2 regions of the Bradyrhizobium vignae genome follow, and region 2 is predicted to be linked to the other one. Evidence: riboswitches for the same ligand, from Rfam matches in the RefSeq annotation. Region 2 holds a riboswitch; the other holds the start of a gene.
The links. Region 2 has a riboswitch for glycine ahead of gcvT (glycine cleavage system aminomethyltransferase GcvT). Riboswitches for the same ligand answer to the same signal wherever they lie in the genome.
Positions count from the first base shown of each region.

Region 1: it holds a riboswitch for glycine, as region 2 does, so the genes downstream of both, BRAD3257_RS15715 (D-amino acid dehydrogenase) here and gcvT (glycine cleavage system aminomethyltransferase GcvT) in region 2, are expected to answer to the same signal.

Region 1 is NZ_LS398110.1:3,264,099-3,272,759, forward strand. It holds gene BRAD3257_RS15700 (ABC transporter ATP-binding protein) at 66-1,715, opposite strand; gene BRAD3257_RS15705 (ABC transporter permease) at 1,873-2,760, opposite strand; gene BRAD3257_RS15710 (ABC transporter permease) at 2,780-3,721, opposite strand; gene BRAD3257_RS15715 (D-amino acid dehydrogenase) at 3,900-5,201, opposite strand; glycine riboswitch at 5,270-5,382, opposite strand; glycine riboswitch at 5,386-5,490, opposite strand; gene BRAD3257_RS15720 (M20/M25/M40 family metallo-hydrolase) at 5,587-6,717, opposite strand; gene BRAD3257_RS15725 (ABC transporter substrate-binding protein) at 6,985-8,595, shown strand.
Region 2 is NZ_LS398110.1:3,123,340-3,132,000, reverse strand. It holds gene alaS (alanine--tRNA ligase) at 1-2,573, opposite strand, end outside; glycine riboswitch at 2,794-2,882, shown strand; gene gcvT (glycine cleavage system aminomethyltransferase GcvT) at 3,028-4,173, shown strand; gene gcvH (glycine cleavage system protein GcvH) at 4,184-4,552, shown strand; gene gcvP (aminomethyl-transferring glycine dehydrogenase) at 4,707-7,574, shown strand; gene BRAD3257_RS15010 (hypothetical protein) at 7,698-8,661, opposite strand, start outside.

The DNA of each region.
Region 1 (8,661 bases), 140 kb from region 2:
CCAGAGTCTTTCCAAGGAGGGATTCTGGATTGCTTCGCTACGCGCGCAATGACGAGGGGAGAGAGCTACGCCGTAGCCCCCACGCCTTCCGCCACCGGCCGGAAATTGGCGAAGTCCCAGTTACGCCCCGGTGCCGCATCCAGCAGGGCTTTGGTGTAGGCCTCCTTCGGATGCGTCAGCACTTCGGCGGCCGGTCCCTGCTCGACGACGCGGCCGTGCTGCATCACCACCACCTCGTCGCAGATCTGCGCGGCGACGCGCAGATCGTGGGTGATGAACAGGATGGCGATGCCGAGCCGCTTCTGGATCTCGTCGAGCAGTTCCAGCACCTGCGCCTGTACCGAGACGTCGAGCGCGGAGACCGCTTCGTCCGCGACCAGCACATCCGGATCGAGCGCGAGCGCCCGGGCGATCGCAATGCGCTGGCGCTGGCCGCCGGAGAACTGGTGCGGGTAACGCGACACCGCATCGGCCGGCAGGCCGACGAGCTCGAGCAGCTCTCGCGCCCGCTTCATCGCGTCAGGGTGCGCCACGCCGTAATTGATCGGGCCTTCCGCGATGCTCTCTCCGACGGTGACGCGAGGATTGAGCGAGCGGTAGGGATCCTGGAACACGATCTGGATCTTCTGCCGGTGCGGCTGCAGCAGGCGGCGCGAGATGTCGGCGATCTCGCGGCCGGCAAGGCGCACGCCGCCCGAGGTCGGATCGATCAGGCGGACGATGCAGCGCGCGACCGTCGACTTGCCCGAGCCGCTTTCGCCGACGATGCCGAGGGTGCGGCCCTTGCGCAAGGTCAACGTGACCTTGTCGGCGGCGACGACCTCGCGGCCTTTGCCGAAGAAGGCGCGCTCCTTGTAGATCTTGCTGAGCTCGTTGGCTTCCAGCACGATCGGCTCGCGGGTCTCCTCGCGCGGTTGTCGCGGCACCAGGCTCGGCACTGAAGCCAGCAGGTTGCGGGTATACTCCATGGTCGGGTTGCGCAGCACGGTCTCGAGCGGGCCGGTCTCCACGAGGCGGCCTTGCCGCATCACCGCGACGCGGTCGGCGATCTCGGCGACCACGCCCATGTCGTGGGTGATGAACAGCACGGCGGTGCCGTGATCGCGCTGGAGGTCGCGGATCAGGGTCAGGATCTGCTTCTGCGTGGTGACGTCGAGCGCGGTGGTCGGCTCGTCGGCAATGAGGAGCTTCGGCTCCAGCACCAGCGCCATCGCGATCATGATGCGCTGGCGCTGGCCGCCGGAGAGGCGGTGCGGATAGGAGGCGAAGATGCGCTCGACCTGGGGCAGGCGGACCTGCTCCATCATGTCGAGGATGCGCTTCTTGCGCGCTTTGGCATCGAGATCGGTATGGGCGCGCAGCACCTCGTCGATCTGGCGGCCGACCGGCACCACCGGATTGAGCGCTGTCATCGGCTCCTGGAAGATCATGGCCATCTGTGTGGCGCGGAGCTGGCGCAGGCGGCGGTCGGTCGCGGTGAGCAGCTCTTCGCCGACCAGCTTGATGCTGCCGCCGGTGGGAACCAGCGTCCCCTTCGGCAGCAGGCCCATCGTGGTGAGCGAGGTCACCGACTTGCCCGAGCCGCTTTCGCCGACGAGACACAGCGTCTCGCGCTCGCGCACCTGGATCGAGATGCCGTCGATGATGTTGGCGCCCTTCGGCTTCTTGCCGACGGAGACGACGAGGTTGTTGATGTCGAGAACGAGTTTGGTCATCAGGTCACTCCGTCGTCATTGCGAGGAGCCCGCGACAAGATTGCAGAGCAATTCTGCGCTGGCGACGAAGCAAATCCAGAATGTTTCCGCGGAGGCAGACTGGATTGCTTCGCTTCGCTCGCAATGACGGAACAAGGGGATGGGCCGGGGAAACAAATCACTTGCCCTCCCGCTGCTTCATGCGGGGATCGAGGGCGTCACGCGCGGCGTCGCCGATCAGGTTGATGCTGAGGATGGCGATCGAGAGCAAGAGGCCCGGCCAGAAGATCAGCGACGGCTTGATCTGGAAGTACTGGCGACCCTCGGCCATGATGTTGCCCCAGGTCGGCGTCTCCGGCGAGATGCCGGCGCCGAGGAAGGAGAGGATAGCCTCGGTGAGGATCGCGCTTGCACAGACATAGGTGCCCTGGACGATCAGCGGCGCGATCGTGTTCGGCATCAGATGCCGCCACATGATCTTCGGCAGGCTCGAGCCGACCGAGATCGCGGCCTCGACGTAAGGCTCCTCGCGCGCCGACAGCACGACGGAGCGGACCAGGCGCGCCACGCGCGGGATCTCGGGAATGGTGATCGCGATCAGCACGGTCCAGAGGCTGGCGCCGGAGAGCGAGACCACGGCGATCGCGAGCAGGATGCTCGGCATCGCCATCAGGCCATCCATCACGCGCATCAGGACGGAATCGATCAGCTTGAAGAAGCCGGAGACGAGGCCGATCGCGAGCCCGATGGCGATCGACAGGATCGCCGAACCGATGCCGATCAGAAGCGAGATGCGGCCGCCATAGATCACGCGCGACAACAGGTCGCGTCCGTAAGCGTCGGTGCCGAGCAGGAATTGCGCCGAGGACGGCTTCAATCGCTGCGACGGCGCGAGCTGGATCGGATCATGCGGCGCGATCAGCGGCGCGACGATCGAGACCACCACGATCAGGGCGAGCAGGACCGTCGCCGTGGCGATGATCGGCGTCGAGGTGAGGAATCCGAAGCGCGGCCGCAGTGGCGACGTGATCGGAATGGACGACTGGGGAAGGGTATCGACCGACATGTGTGTTCTTATCCTTGCCTCAGTACCGGATCCGGGGATCGAGCAGGGTGTAGGCGACGTCGATGAGGAGATTGACGACGACATAGATCAGCGACGTCAGCAGGATCATCGCCTGGATCACCGGATAGTCGCGCGCCAGCACCGCATCGACGGTGAGGCGGCCGATGCCGGGGATGTTGAACACGCTCTCGGTGACGACGACACCGGAGATCAGCAGCGCAAAGCCGGTGCCGATCACGGTGATCACCGGCACGGCGGCGTTGCGCAGCGCATGCCGCATCATCACGGCAACCTCGTTGATGCCTTTCGCACGCGCCGTTCGCACGTAATCCTCGCCGAGCACGTCGAGCATCGCCGCGCGCGTCATGCGCGCGATCAACGCGATGTAGATGAAGGACAATGCGCAGGTCGGCAGGATGATACGCTCGAAGAACGGCCCGAAGCCGTTCGAGATGCTGCGGAAGCCCTGCACCGGCACCCAGCGCAAATCGATCGCGAAGATCTCGATCAGGACATATCCGACCACGAACACCGGGACCGAGAAGCCCAGGACCGACAGGCCCATCACGAAACGGTCGATCCAGGTGCCGTGCTTCCACGCCGCGATCACGCCCAGCGGGACTGCGACGATCACGGCGAGGACGATGGTCGACAGCGCGATCGAGATCGACGGCTCGACGCGCTGGCCGATCATCTTCATCACCGGCAGGTTGGAGATCAGCGAGGTTCCGAGGTCGCCGTGCAGCAGCTTGTTCACCCAGGTGATGAACTGCACGATCAGCGGCTCGTTGAGGCCGAGCGAGGCGCGGATGCGCTCGAGCCGTTCCGGCGTCGCGTTGTCGCCGGCGAGGATCGCGGCGGGATCGCCGGGCGTCAGCCGCAGCAGCAGGAACACGAACAGAGCGACGACGCCCATCACGGGCACCGCGGCCAGAACGCGGCGAATAAGATAACCCAGCATGCACCTATCTCCGGCTGCGGAACTTGTGGCGCCTCGAGGCGCCCGGGAATTCTGTCGTGTCTATCATGCCTATCACTTGGACTGAAAAGGCTGCCCGGAGACGCCATCCTCTTGGGGCAAATTGTGTGCCAAGGGCTGCGCTGTAGCAAGAGGCCGGCATGTCCCCGGCATCGGCCACTCAGGATGCATGTCGCAGTTCATGCTCACCCCTAAGTGAAGGCACGGTCGGCGGCGCATTGAGCCCGCGCCAGCCGTCGATGGTCTGGGCAATTATCTGCGCCGTCGCCGCCGACAAAGTCCAGCCGAGATGGCCATGGCCGGTGTTGAAGAACACGCCCGGTATCCGTCCCGCGCGCACCACCGGCATCATGTTCGGCATCATCGGGCGCAGCCCGGCCCAGGGCACGACGCGCGACGTTTCGACGGCGGGGAAGTTGCTGCGCACCCAGTCGATCAGCGGCTGCACGCGGTCGGCGCGGATGTCGCGATTGAAATCGTTGAACTCGGCGGTGCCGGCGACGCGAAAGCGATCGGCCCCGAGCCGGCTGGTGACGATCTTGGCGGCCTCGTCGAGCAGGCTCACGGTCGGGGTGGCGTTGCGGCTCTCGGCGGTGTCGAGCTGCACGGTGATCGAGTAGCCTTTCACCGGATAGACGTTGACGCGCTCGTCGAGCAGGGCGGCGAAATGACGGCTCGCAACGCCCGCGCAGACCACGACGCCGTCCGCCTTCAGCATGCCGCGTTGAGGCGCGTCAGCATCGCTCGTCGCGAGATCGGCCCAGCCGATGACAAAGCCGCTGCCGGCCCGTGCGATCGAATCGATGTTGGCCTCATGAATGAAGGTCGCACCACGCCGCTTGCAGGCTTCCGCCAGCCCGCGGGTGAACTTGTGGATATCGCCGGTCGCATCCGACGGCGTGAAGAAGCCGCCATAATAGTCCTTCCGCAGTGTCGGCTCGATCGCGCGGATTTCCTCCGGCGTCACCGGGCGGCGGTCGAGGCCACCTTCCTGCAGTAGCGCATTGACGCGCAGACCGGATTCAAAGCCGGCCTTGTCACGATAGATGTGGAGGATGCCGCGGCGCTCGAGATCGAAGTCGACGCCTTCGCGCGCCGCGATCTCGAACAGATGCTTGCGGGCTTCGATCGCCAGCCGCGTGGTCTCGATGGTATTGGCGCGGTAGTTGCCGATATTGGCGACGAACTCGCTCATCCACGAATATTTGTGCCAGTTCGGCCACGGGTTCATCAGCAGCGGCGCATCGCGCCGGAACATCCAGCGCAGGCCCTTCAGGATCGTCGCGGTAGAGTTCCACACCTCGGCATTGCTGGCGGAGAGCTGTCCGCCGTTCGCAAACGAGGTTTCCATTGCGGCATAGCGGTGCTTGTCGAGCACCGTCACCTTGTAACCGCGTTCCAGCAGGGCATAGGCGGTCGTTACGCCGGTGATGCCGGCGCCGATGATGGCGATATGAGTCATGATGAAGTCGGGGCTCCCGTGAGTTAGAGATGGCTGACCGCCGGCTCGAAAGCCGTTGGCGGCGCCCCATCTGTCACGGTTACCTGAGAGCTTGATCCGGCGCGGACCTCGGAAGGTCAGCCTCGGACTATCCCCTTCGGTGGACGTCACGATGATCAAATCGTGCCGTCTCTCTCCAGATCGTCCTGTCGATACAGTCCTTTTGCCTGAGAGTTTCCGGGGCGGTTGCTCCGTCGGCGCCGTAACGAAAGCAGCATGCCTTCGTTGCGATCTCTCCCGCATCGTCGCGTGGACAAGCCGAGCAGTACGATACGCCTCATTTTTGGACAAGGCTAAATTTCGACCGCGATTGCCAATGCATTGTGCAGTGCGAAGTTGATTCAATTTACTCCAGCGTTGCCAGCAGTCCCGCCATCAGGCGGCCGCGCTCGACCAGGCTGTCGACCTCGATGAACTCCTCGAGCGTGTGGCCATTGCCGCCGCGCACGCCGAGGCCGTCGAGTGTCGGGATGCCCATTGCGCCGGTGAAGTTGCCGTCGGAACCGCCGCCGGAGCTCGCATGCGGTAATTCCGCGCCGAGGGATTTGGCGATGCCGCGCGCCTTTTCGTACAGCGCCATGGTGCCGGCATCCGGCTCCCACACCGGCCGCGTCACGCCGCGCGTCACCTTGAAGGTGACGTCGTTGGTGGTGCCGGACAGCGCCAGCATCCGCTCGACGCCGCGGTCGAGATCGGCCTGGCGCTTGGCCATCGACAGCGCTTCGCCGGTGGCTGTCGTGGCAACGCAATTGACCCATTGTCCGCCATGCACGACGCCGACCGAGAAGGTGCAGTCCTCCGTCGTCATCGCATCGATCGCAAGAATTTGCCGCGCCATCTCGCGAATTGCCGAGCGTCCTGCCGACAAGGTTGCGCCGGCGTGGCTCGGCCGTCCCGTCGCTTCGAGATTGAAGCGTGCGATGGCGTAACGTCCGGTGGTGACGCCGTTGTCGGCGCGGCCGGGCTCCGGCACCAGCACGTATTTGTTGCGTGCGGCTTCGGCCTCGATGATGTCGCGCGTGGAGGGCGTGCCGACTTCCTCATCCGGCGTGAACAGCACGGTGATCGGCAGCGGCGTCGTGAACGAGGCGCGCGCCAGCTGGCGGATCGCTTCCAGCGAGAGATAGTTGCCGCCCTTCATGTCGTAGATGCCGGGGCCGTAGCATTTGTCGCCCTCGCGCCGCCATTTCAGCTTCTCGATGGTGCCGACCGGATGAACGGTATCCATGTGTCCGGCGATCAGGATTCCCGGCTCGCCCTGCTTCGGATGGGGAAAGCGCGCGCGGATGACGCCGCCAAAGCCCTGGCGGCCGGCGATGCGCTCGATCGTAGCACCCATGATCGCCATGTCCCGCGCTGCGATATCGAGCATGCGGTTCACTGCGTTCGCGTCCCAGGTCGGGCTCTCGCATTCCACCCAGGTGCGCAGGCCCTCGAGCATGGCCTCGGAATCGAAGGGAAGATTGGCTGGATTCATCTCAATGTCTCTCAAGCTGCGAAGATGGAACGCGCATTGCATCGGCGCGGGGCAGGACAGCGGAGAGCGTTGTAGAGCCAAACTGATCTTTGTGGAGCCCGTGCGCGCGCCGCGAGGGCTTGCGACGAAACCGGATTGACGCGCTCAACACTGTCTGCAAGTCTCGAAAAGATAAAGGCATTGCATGAGGTTAGTTCGCCCAACGAACGAACCGCATGCTCAACCAATAACCTGCCTTTGAACAGTTTCACGTCAGGAGAACCCTCTATGTTCCACTTCACGCGCCGGGGGGCTCGCGCATTCGCCTCCAAACTTGCGCTGACGGTCGTCGCGCTTTCGACTGCGCTGGCTTCGCCAGTGTTGGCGGCCGGCAAGACCCTCACGGCGGTGATGCATTCGGATCTGCGCATCATCGACCCGATCTTCACCACGGCCTACATCACGCGTGACCATGGCTACATGGTCTACGACACGCTGGTCGCCCCGGATTCGAATTTCAAGATCCAGCCGCAGATGGCGGACTGGAAGATCTCCGATGACAAGCTCACCTACACCTTCACCCTGCGCGATGGCCTGAAGTGGCATGACGGTGCGCCGGTGACGGCGGAGGACTGCGTCGCCTCGCTGAAGCGCTGGGCTGCGGTCGACGGCATGGGCCAGAAGCTCATGGACTTCACCGCGAGCCTCGAGGCGACCGACGCCAAGACCATCACGCTGAAGCTGAAGGAACCCTACGGCCTCGTCCTCGACTCCATCGGCAAGCCGTCCTCGCGCGTCGCCTTCATGATGCCGAAGCGTCTCGCCGAGACGCCGCCGGACAAGCAGATCCCCGAGCAGATCGGCTCGGGTCCCTTCAAGTTCGTGCAGGGCGAATTCCAGCCCGGCGTGAAGGCGGTCTATGTCAAGAACACCGACTACGTGCCGCGCAAGGAGCCGGCGAGCTGGACCTCCGGCGGCAAGGTGGTGAAGGTGGACCGCGTCGAGTGGATCACCATGCCGGACTCGCAGACCGCGGTGAACGCGCTGCAGTCGGGCGACATCGATTTCATGGAAAATCTGCCATACGACATGCTGCCGGTGCTGGAAGCGAACAAGGAGCTCACGATCGAGGTCTCCAATAAGTTCGGTTTCCAGACCCTCGGCCGCATGAACTTCCTCTATCCGCCGTTCGACAACGTGAAGGTGCGCCGCGCTGCCTTGCTGGCGATGAACCAGAAGGACGTTCTCGACGCGCTGGTCGGAAACCCGAAATATCAGAAGATCTGTGGTGCCTTCTTCGTGTGCGACACGCCGCTCGCAACCGAGGTCGGTGCCGAGACCCTCGTGAAGGGCAACGGCATGGCCGAAGCGAAGAAGGCGCTCGCCGAATCCGGCTATGACGGCACGCCGGTCGTGATCATGGCACCTGGCGACGTCACGACGCTGAAGGCGCAGCCGATCGTTGCGGCCCAGCTGCTGCGCGAGGCCGGCTTCAAGGTCGACCTGCAGGCGACCGATTGGCAGACCGTGGTGAGCCGTCGCGCCAGCCAGAAGCCGCCGAAGGAGGGGGGCTGGAACATGTTCTTCACCAACTGGGTCGCGGCCGACGTCTCCAACCCGATCGCCAATCTCTCGATCGGCGGCCAGGGCAAGAAGGGCGGCTGGTTCGGCTGGGCGGAGGATGCCAAGATCGAGCAGCTCAAGGATGCGTTCGTCCGCGCAGCCTCGCTCGACGAGCAGAAGAAGATCGCGGCCGACATCCAGAAGGAAGCCTATGAGCAGGTGATCTATATCCCGCTCGGGCAGTACCTGCTGCCGAGCGGCTGGCGCAAATCGCTGACCGGCGTGCTCGACGGTCCGGCGACGCCGCTGTTCTGGAACATCGACAAGTCGGAATAGGGCGAGAACCCCTCTCGCGGCCTTCGGCCGGACCCTCGCACGGCGCCGCTGTCATCAGCGGCGCCG
Region 2 (8,661 bases):
CCGAGCGCTTCGGACGCGATGCGCACGAGGTTCACGGCGTTGAAGCGCGCGGTGAGGTCTTGCGTGACGCCGACCACGACACCGGCCTTGCCGTCCTCGGTGACGCCGACGATGGCGACGACCCCCGAGCCGAGCTGCTTCTTGCCGTCATCGGCAAGGCTCTTGAGATCCTTCATCTCGATGCCCTCGACGGCGCGCGCCATCAGCTTGACGTCGCCGACCTCGCGCACGCCCGCGGCAGCGCCATTGCTGGCGGCGGCAGCGCCACCGCCCATCGCCAGCTTCTTGCGGGCGTCGGAGAGCTCGCGCTCCAGCTTCTTGCGCTCCTCCATCAGCGCGGCGATGCGCGCCGGCACGTCGTCGAGGGAGGTGCGCAGCTCGTTCGCCGCGGTCTTCGCCAGCGCCATGGTCTCGTTGGCGTGCCTGCGCGCATAATTGCCGGTCAGCGCCTCGATGCGGCGCACGCCGGAGGCGACCGCGCTCTCGCTGGTCAGCGTGATCAGGCCGATGTCGCCGGTGCGCCTCACATGGGTGCCGCCGCAGAGCTCGACCGACCAGCCGAGCGCGTTGGCGCCGCGCTCGCGCGCGGTCTTGCCCATCGAGACGACGCGGACCTCGTCACCATACTTTTCGCCGAACAGCGCGCGCGCTCCCGCCTCCCGCGCCTCGTCGACGCCCATCACGCGAGTGGTGACCTCGTCGTTCTCCAGCACCACGTCATTGGCGATATCCTCGACGCGAGCGAGCTCCTCGGCCGTGATCGGCTTCGGATGCACGAAGTCGAAGCGCAGCCGGTCGGGTGCGACCAGCGAGCCGCGCTGGGCGATGTGGTCGCCGAGCACCTGGCGCAGCGCCTCGTGGATCAGATGCGTCGCCGAGTGATGCGCGCGGATCGAGGAGCGGCGCGAATGATCGACCTCGAGCTGCAGCGCAGCGCCGAGCTTCAGCTCTCCACTCTCGACCGCGCCGATGTGAACGAAGAGATCGCCGAGCTTCTTCTGCGTGTCGGTGACGCGGAATTTGAGGCCGCCCTCGCCCGTCAGCACGCCGGTGTCGCCGACCTGACCACCGGACTCCGCATAGAACGGCGTCTGGTTGAGCACGATCGAACCCGTCTCGCCGGCTTTGAGGCTGGCAACCTCCTGGCCGTCCTTGACCAGGGCGGAGACGACGCCCTCGGCGCTCTCGGTCTCGTAGCCCAGAAATTCGGTGGCGCCGAGCTTCTCACGCAGCGGGAACCAGATTGCCTCGGAAGCCGCTTCACCAGACCCCTTCCAGGACTCGCGCGCCTTGGCCTTCTGGCGCTCCATGGCGTCGTTGAACGAAGCCTGGTCGACGCCGATGCCGCGCGACTTCAGCGCGTCCTGCGTCAGATCGAGCGGGAAGCCATAGGTGTCGTACAGCGTGAAGGCGACGTCGCCGTCGAACATGTCGCCCTTTTTCAGACCTGCGCTCTTCTCATCGAGGATGGCCAAGCCGCGCGACAGCGTCTTGCGGAAGCGCGTCTCTTCCAGCCGCAGCGTTTCCTCGATCAGCTTCTCCGCGCGCATCAGCTCGGGGTAAGCCTGGCCCATCTCGCGCACCAGCGCCCAGACCAGCCGGTGCATCAAGGGCTCTTTCGCACCCAGCAGCTGCGCATGGCGCATCGCCCGCCGCATGATCCGGCGCAGCACGTAGCCGCGGCCCTCGTTCGAAGGCAGCACGCCGTCGGAGACGAGGAAGGCCGAGGAGCGCAAGTGGTCGGCGATGACGCGGAACGAGGCCGCATTCTGCTCGGTCGGTCCGCTGCCCAGCGCGGACGCGGTCGCGTCGATCAGGTTACGGAACAGGTCGGTCTCGAACACGCTCTCGACGCCCTGGAGGATGCAGGCCATGCGCTCCAGGCCCATGCCGGTGTCGATCGAGGGACGCGGCAGATCCACGCGCTCCTCCTTCGTCACCTGCTCGTATTGCATGAACACGAGATTCCAGAATTCGAGGAAGCGATCGCCGTCCTCCTCCGGCGAGCCCGGAGGCCCGCCCCAGATGTGCTCGCCGCGGTCGATGAAGATCTCCGAGCAAGGGCCGCACGGCCCGGTGTCGCCCATCGCCCAGAAATTGTCCGAAGTCGGGATACGGATGATGCGGTCGTCGGCGAAGCCCGCGATCTTCTTCCACAGGCCCGCCGCCTCATCGTCGGTGTGATAGACCGTGACGAGCAGCTTGTCCTTCTTCAGCCCGAACTCGGAGGTGATCAGCTTCCAGGCGAGCTCGATCGCGCGCTCCTTGAAATAGTCGCCGAACGAGAAATTGCCGAGCATCTCGAAGAAGGTGAGATGGCGCGCGGTGTAGCCGACATTGTCGAGGTCGTTGTGCTTGCCGCCGGCGCGCACGCATTTCTGCGAGGTGGTGGCGCGCTGATAGGGGCGCTTCTCGACGCCGGTGAAGACGTTCTTGAACTGCACCATGCCGGCATTGGTGAACATCAAGGTCGGGTCGTTGCGCGGCACGAGTGGCGAGGACGGCACGACCTCGTGGCCGTTCTCGGCAAAGAAGTTCAGAAAGGTCGACCTGATCTCGTTGACGCCGCTCATGTTCATCCAATCGGGTATGCTTGGGCCCGCTGCCGCCGTCCAAACCGGAAATTAAGGCTGATATCTGCGGGCCAAAGCGCTTTTAGACAAGGCCAGCTTCGCTGTCCAGAAACTGTGCAAGGAGATCAGAGGGTTGCCGCAGGCGCGCAATCCCGTTGAAAGGCACAGAAGTCGCGTTGACAGGCTTGGCCGGCCTGTGGTCTCTACCCATCTGTATCGTACGGCCACGTCGGGAGAGACCGGCACTGGTGCCGGCGCCGAAGGAGCAACCGCCCCGGAAACTCTCAGGCAAAAGGACCGCGTGGCTTTGACAGCATCTGGAAAGAGGCGCCGACGGGCATAAGACCCGGACTGCGTCCGCCGACGGGATAATACTCTCAGGCACAGCGACAGATGGGGCTTCGACCGGTGTCCATCGGGGAATCCTCCCCGGGAACCGCCGAGGGCCCCTTACATGCTAGCGAATAACCAAGACTCCCTGAAACGTACACCCCTCCACAGCCTCCATGTGTCCCTGGGCGGCAAGATGGTGCCGTTCGCGGGCTATGACATGCCCGTGCAGTACCCCGCGGGCGTCCTGAAGGAGCACCTTCATACCCGGGCCTCCGCCGGCCTGTTCGACGTCTCCCATATGGGCCAGATCGCGCTCCGGCCGAAATCCGGGAGGATCGAGGACGCCGCCCGCGCGCTGGAGCGGCTGGTGCCGCAGGATATCGTGGCGATCGCCGCGGGGCGGCAGCGCTATGCCCAGTTCACCAATGACGATGGCGGCATTCTCGACGACCTCATGGTCGCCAATTTCGGCGATCACCTGTTCCTGGTCGTCAACGCCGCCTGCAAGGCTGAGGACGAGGCGCATCTGCGCGCGAATCTCTCTGGCGACTGCATCATCGATTCGCTGGAAGGCCGCGCGCTGATCGCGCTGCAGGGCCCGAAGGCGGAAACGGTGCTGGCGAAATTCTGTGCAGAGGCCCCGGCGATGAAGTTCATGGACGCCGGTCCGCATGAGGTTGCCGGCATCAAGTGCTTCGTCTCGCGTTCCGGCTACACCGGCGAGGACGGTTTTGAGATCTCGGTTCCCGCCGCCGATGCCGAACGCCTCGCCAAGATGCTGCTGGATAATCCGGACGTGCTGCCGATCGGCCTGGGCGCCCGCGACAGCCTGCGGCTGGAAGCCGGGCTCTGCCTGTACGGCCACGACATCGACACCGCGACCACGCCGGTCGAAGCCGCGCTGGAATGGTCGGTACAGAAGAGCCGCCGCAGCGGCGGGACGCGCGCCGGCGGTTTTCCCGGCGCAGAGAAGATCCTCGCCCATTTCGATGGCGGCGCGCCCCGCCGCCGCGTCGGACTGCTCGCCCTGGGCCGCGCGCCGGTGCGCGAGGGCGCGCTACTTTTTGCCGACGCTGCGGGCGGCGAGCCCATCGGACAAGTCACCTCGGGCGGTTTCGGCCCGAGCCTGAGCGCGCCGGTCGCGATGGGCTACGTGCCTGCGAGCCTCGCCGCGCTCGGCACAAAACTCTTCGCCGAGGTGCGCGGCCAGCGACTGCCGCTCGCAGTCGCCGCCATGCCTTTCGTGAAAAACACCTACAAACGCTGAGGACGAGACAATGACCACGACGCTGTACACCTCCGACCACGAATGGCTCGCCATCGACGGCGATACCGCCACGGTCGGCATCACCGATTACGCGCAGCAGCAGCTCGGCGACGTCGTGTTCGTCGAACTGCCCAAGGTCGGCCGCGCGCTGAAGAAGGCCGAAGCCGCCGCCGTCGTGGAATCGGTCAAGGCCGCCTCCGACGTCTACGCACCTGTTACCGGCGAAGTGCTCGAGACCAACGAGGCGCTGGCCGCCGAACCGGCGCTGGTGAACTCGGACGCGCAAGGCGCGGCCTGGTTCTTCAAGATCAGGATCGCCGACAAAAGCGAGCTCGGCGGCCTCATGGATGAAGCCGCCTACAAGGCGCATACGGCGTGAGATGACGAGAACTCTAACCTCATTCTCAGTGTCATCACCCGCGAAGGCGGGTGATCCAGTACGCCGCGGCCCATCGGCCCTAGCCGAAACGCCTGCGTTTACTGGATGCCCCGCCTTCGCGGGGCATGACAGCAACTCCTAGCGAGGACCCATGATGACCGCGCACCGCAAATCCAATGGCGACACCGCCGCCAGTTTCGTTCGCCGCCACATCGGCCCCTCAGTGCGCGATGTCACCGCAATGCTCGAAACGGTCGGCGCCAAGAGCGTCGATGCGCTGATGGCGGAGACGCTGCCGGCCTCGATCCGGCAGGCATCGCCGCTCGATCTCGGCAAGCCGCTCAGCGAAACCGAGGCGATCGCGCATATGGCCGAGCTCGCAGCCCAGAACCAGGTCTTCACCTCGCTGATCGGCCAGGGCTATTCCGGCACCATCCTGCCTGCGGTGATCCAGCGCAACATCCTGGAGAACCCGGCCTGGTACACGGCCTATACGCCCTACCAGCCCGAGATCAGCCAGGGCCGGCTGGAGGCGCTGTTCAACTTCCAGACCATGATCTGCGACCTCACCGGGCTCGACGTCGCCAACGCCTCGCTGCTCGATGAAGCGACCGCGGCGGCCGAGGCGATGGCGCTCGCCGAGCGGCACTCGCAGGTGAAGGCAAAAGCTTTCTTCGTCGACAAGGACGTGCATCCTCAGACGCTGGCGGTGATGCGCACCCGCGCCGAGCCGCTCGGCTGGAATCTGGTGGTCGGTGATCCCCTCACCGATCTCGACAAATCAGACGTGCTCGGCGCGCTGCTGCAATATCCGGGTTCTTCCGGCGCGTTGCGCGACCTCAGACCCGCGATAGCGTCGTTGAAGGCCAGGGGCGCGCTCGCGATCGTTGCCGCCGACCTGCTGGCACTGACGCTGCTCGCCTCGCCCGGCGAGCTCGGTGCCGACATCGTGATCGGCTCTGCCCAGCGCTTTGGCGTGCCGATGGGTTATGGCGGGCCGCACGCGGCCTATATGGCGGTGCGCGATGCGCTGAAGCGCTCGCTGCCCGGCCGTATCGTCGGCCTCTCCGTGGATTCGCGCGGGGCACCTGCCTATCGTCTCGCGCTGCAGACCCGCGAGCAGCACATCCGCCGCGAGAAGGCGACCTCCAACATCTGCACCGCGCAGGTGCTGCTGGCCGTCATCGCTTCGATGTATGCGGTCTATCACGGCCCCGAAGGCTTGATGCAGATCGCACGCAACGTGCATCGCCGCACCGCCGTGCTCGCGGCCGGCCTGCGCAAGCTCGGCTTCGCGCCGCAATCCGACAGCTTCTTCGATACGGTGACGGTCGATGCCGGCGGCAAGCGCGACGAGATCATCGCGCGCGCGACCGCCGAGAAGATCAATCTCGGCCTCGGCCATGGCACCTTGCGCATCGCCTTCGACGAGACCACGACGCCCGCGACCGTGGAAGCAGTCTGGCGCGCTTTCGGCGGCACGCTCGCCTATGCCGAGATCGATGCAGCGACGCGCGAGGCGCTGCCGGACGGCTTGAAGCGCACGACCGCGTTCCTCACCCATCCCGTCTTCCACGCGCATCGCTCGGAGACCGAGATGCTGCGCTACATGCGCAAGCTCAGTGACCGCGACCTCGCGCTCGACCGCGCCATGATCCCGCTCGGATCCTGCACCATGAAGCTGAACGCGACCACCGAGATGATGCCGCTGACCTGGCCTGAATTCGGCAGCCTGCATCCGTTCGTCCCGCGCGAGCAGGCGGCCGGCTATCACGCGCTGTTCGCGCGGCTGGAAAAATGGCTGTGCGACATCACCGGCTACGACGCGATCTCGCTGCAGCCGAATTCGGGCGCGCAGGGCGAATATGCCGGCCTTCTCGCGATCCGCGCCTATCACGCGGCGCGCGGGGAAAGCCACCGCAAGATCTGCCTGATCCCCTCCTCCGCCCACGGCACCAATCCCGCCTCGGCCGCGATGGTCGGCATGGAGGTGGTGGTGGTCGCCTGCGAGAAGAACGGTGACGTCGACGTCAATGATCTCCGCGCCAAGGCGGAGAAGCATTCCAACGATCTCGCCGCTGTGATGATCACCTATCCCTCGACGCATGGCGTGTTCGAGGAGCATATAAGCGAGATCTGCGACATCGTGCACGGCCATGGCGGCCAGGTATATCTCGATGGCGCCAATCTCAATGCGCAGGTCGGCCTGTCGCGGCCCGGCGACTACGGCGCCGATGTCAGCCATCTCAACCTGCACAAGACCTTCTGCATCCCGCATGGCGGCGGCGGCCCCGGCATGGGCCCGATCGGCGTAAGAGCGCATCTCGCGCCGTTCCTTCCAGGCCATCCCGCGACGAAGGCGGATGCGCCGGTAGGCCCGGTCTCGGCTGCGCCGTTCGGCTCCGCCTCGATCCTCACCATCTCCTATATCTACATCCTGATGATGGGCGGCGAAGGGCTGAAACGCGCCACCGAGATCGCGATCCTCAATGCCAACTACGTCGCCGCGCGCCTCGATCCGCATTTCCCGGTGCTCTACAAGAATGCGAGGGGCCGCGTCGCGCATGAGTGCATCGTGGATCCGCGTCCGCTGAAGACGACCAGCGGCGTCACCGTCGACGACATCGCCAAGCGCCTGATCGATTACGGCTTCCACGCCCCGACCATGAGCTTCCCGGTGCCGGGCACGCTGATGATCGAGCCGACCGAGTCGGAATCGAAGGCCGAGCTCGACCGCTTTTGCGATGCCATGATCGCGATCCGCAAGGAGATTGCGGAGGTCGAGGCTGGCCGCTTCAAGATCGAAGCCTCGCCGCTGCGCCACGCCCCGCACACCGTGCACGACATCGCGGACGATGGGTGGAATCGCGCCTATACCCGCAGCGAGGGCTGCTTCCCGGACGGCATCTCGCGCACCGACAAATATTGGTGCCCCGTGGGCCGCGTCGACAACGTCTACGGCGATCGCAACCTGGTGTGCTCCTGCCCGCCGGTGAGCGACTACGCGGAAGCTGCGGAGTAGGACGCGACGGCGGTCTCGTAGGGTGGGCAAAGCGCAAGCGTGCCCACCACCTTTCGCCGCGTTAGACGATGGTGGGCACGGCGCAAGTGCGCCTTTGCCTACCCTACGGCATCGAATGCGCCGCTAGGGCGCAATCAACAATCGGCTTTCGCGATCCCATCGCCAGAGCTTTTCGTTGGTGAGCTCCGTCCCGCCCCACCAGCGATAGATTCGGTTGTGGCGCCACATATCGTCCTCGCGCGCAAAGATGGAGCGCCCGAGTTCAGTCAGCGTGACCTTCCACTCGCTCCTGCCGAAGTAACGATCCTCATTGTCGAACGCCGGATCGCCTAACAAGACCGGCGGCGCCGAATACGCCCCCAGTTCCAGCAAGGCATCGCGCGCGTCGTTTTCGTCGAACACATCGCGCATCCACCACGCCTCGGTGACACGCCTTGGGTCCGTGTGCCCATCGTTCACGAAGTCCAGGATATCCATTTCGCTCGCACCTAGGCCCGTCACACTGTCCGGAAGCTCTTCAAGCAACGCGATGAGTGCCGGCCGAAGTCTCGGCAGGATCGTCAGATCCGTCATCAGAAGATCGAAACAGGGCTTTGGCGTTTCAGCCCGATAGGCTTGCCAGGCGCGGCTTGCCGTCACCAAATGGGTCTCGGTCACCTCGAAGGCCGGCAGCTTCCACTTTGCGACGGATTCTGGAGCATAGTGCGCAACATGATCGTCCGTGTGCACTAGGCTCAGCTTCGTCGTGATTTCTTTGTACGGGCGAAGTAGGTCCAGCAACCAGACCAGCACCAGCTGATCGTTAGGGCGAGAATCGACCCATATTTCAATTGAATCGAACTTGGCGCACAGCTCGAAGAAACCGATATCGCGCGTGCCGAAACCGTCGAGCGAACCACGACAGGAATCATCGAGCCAATGATCGCCGGAATTGCCGTGCTTTGCCGAACGGCGCTCCAGCCCCATCAAGAGCTGTTCCTCGGGAGGCAATTTCCTCCACACGAAGCGTAGATAGAATCCAAGCACGACATTCGCGAGGCGCGACTGGCGAAGCACGTCTTCGTCAAGATGGTTCGTGGATAAGATC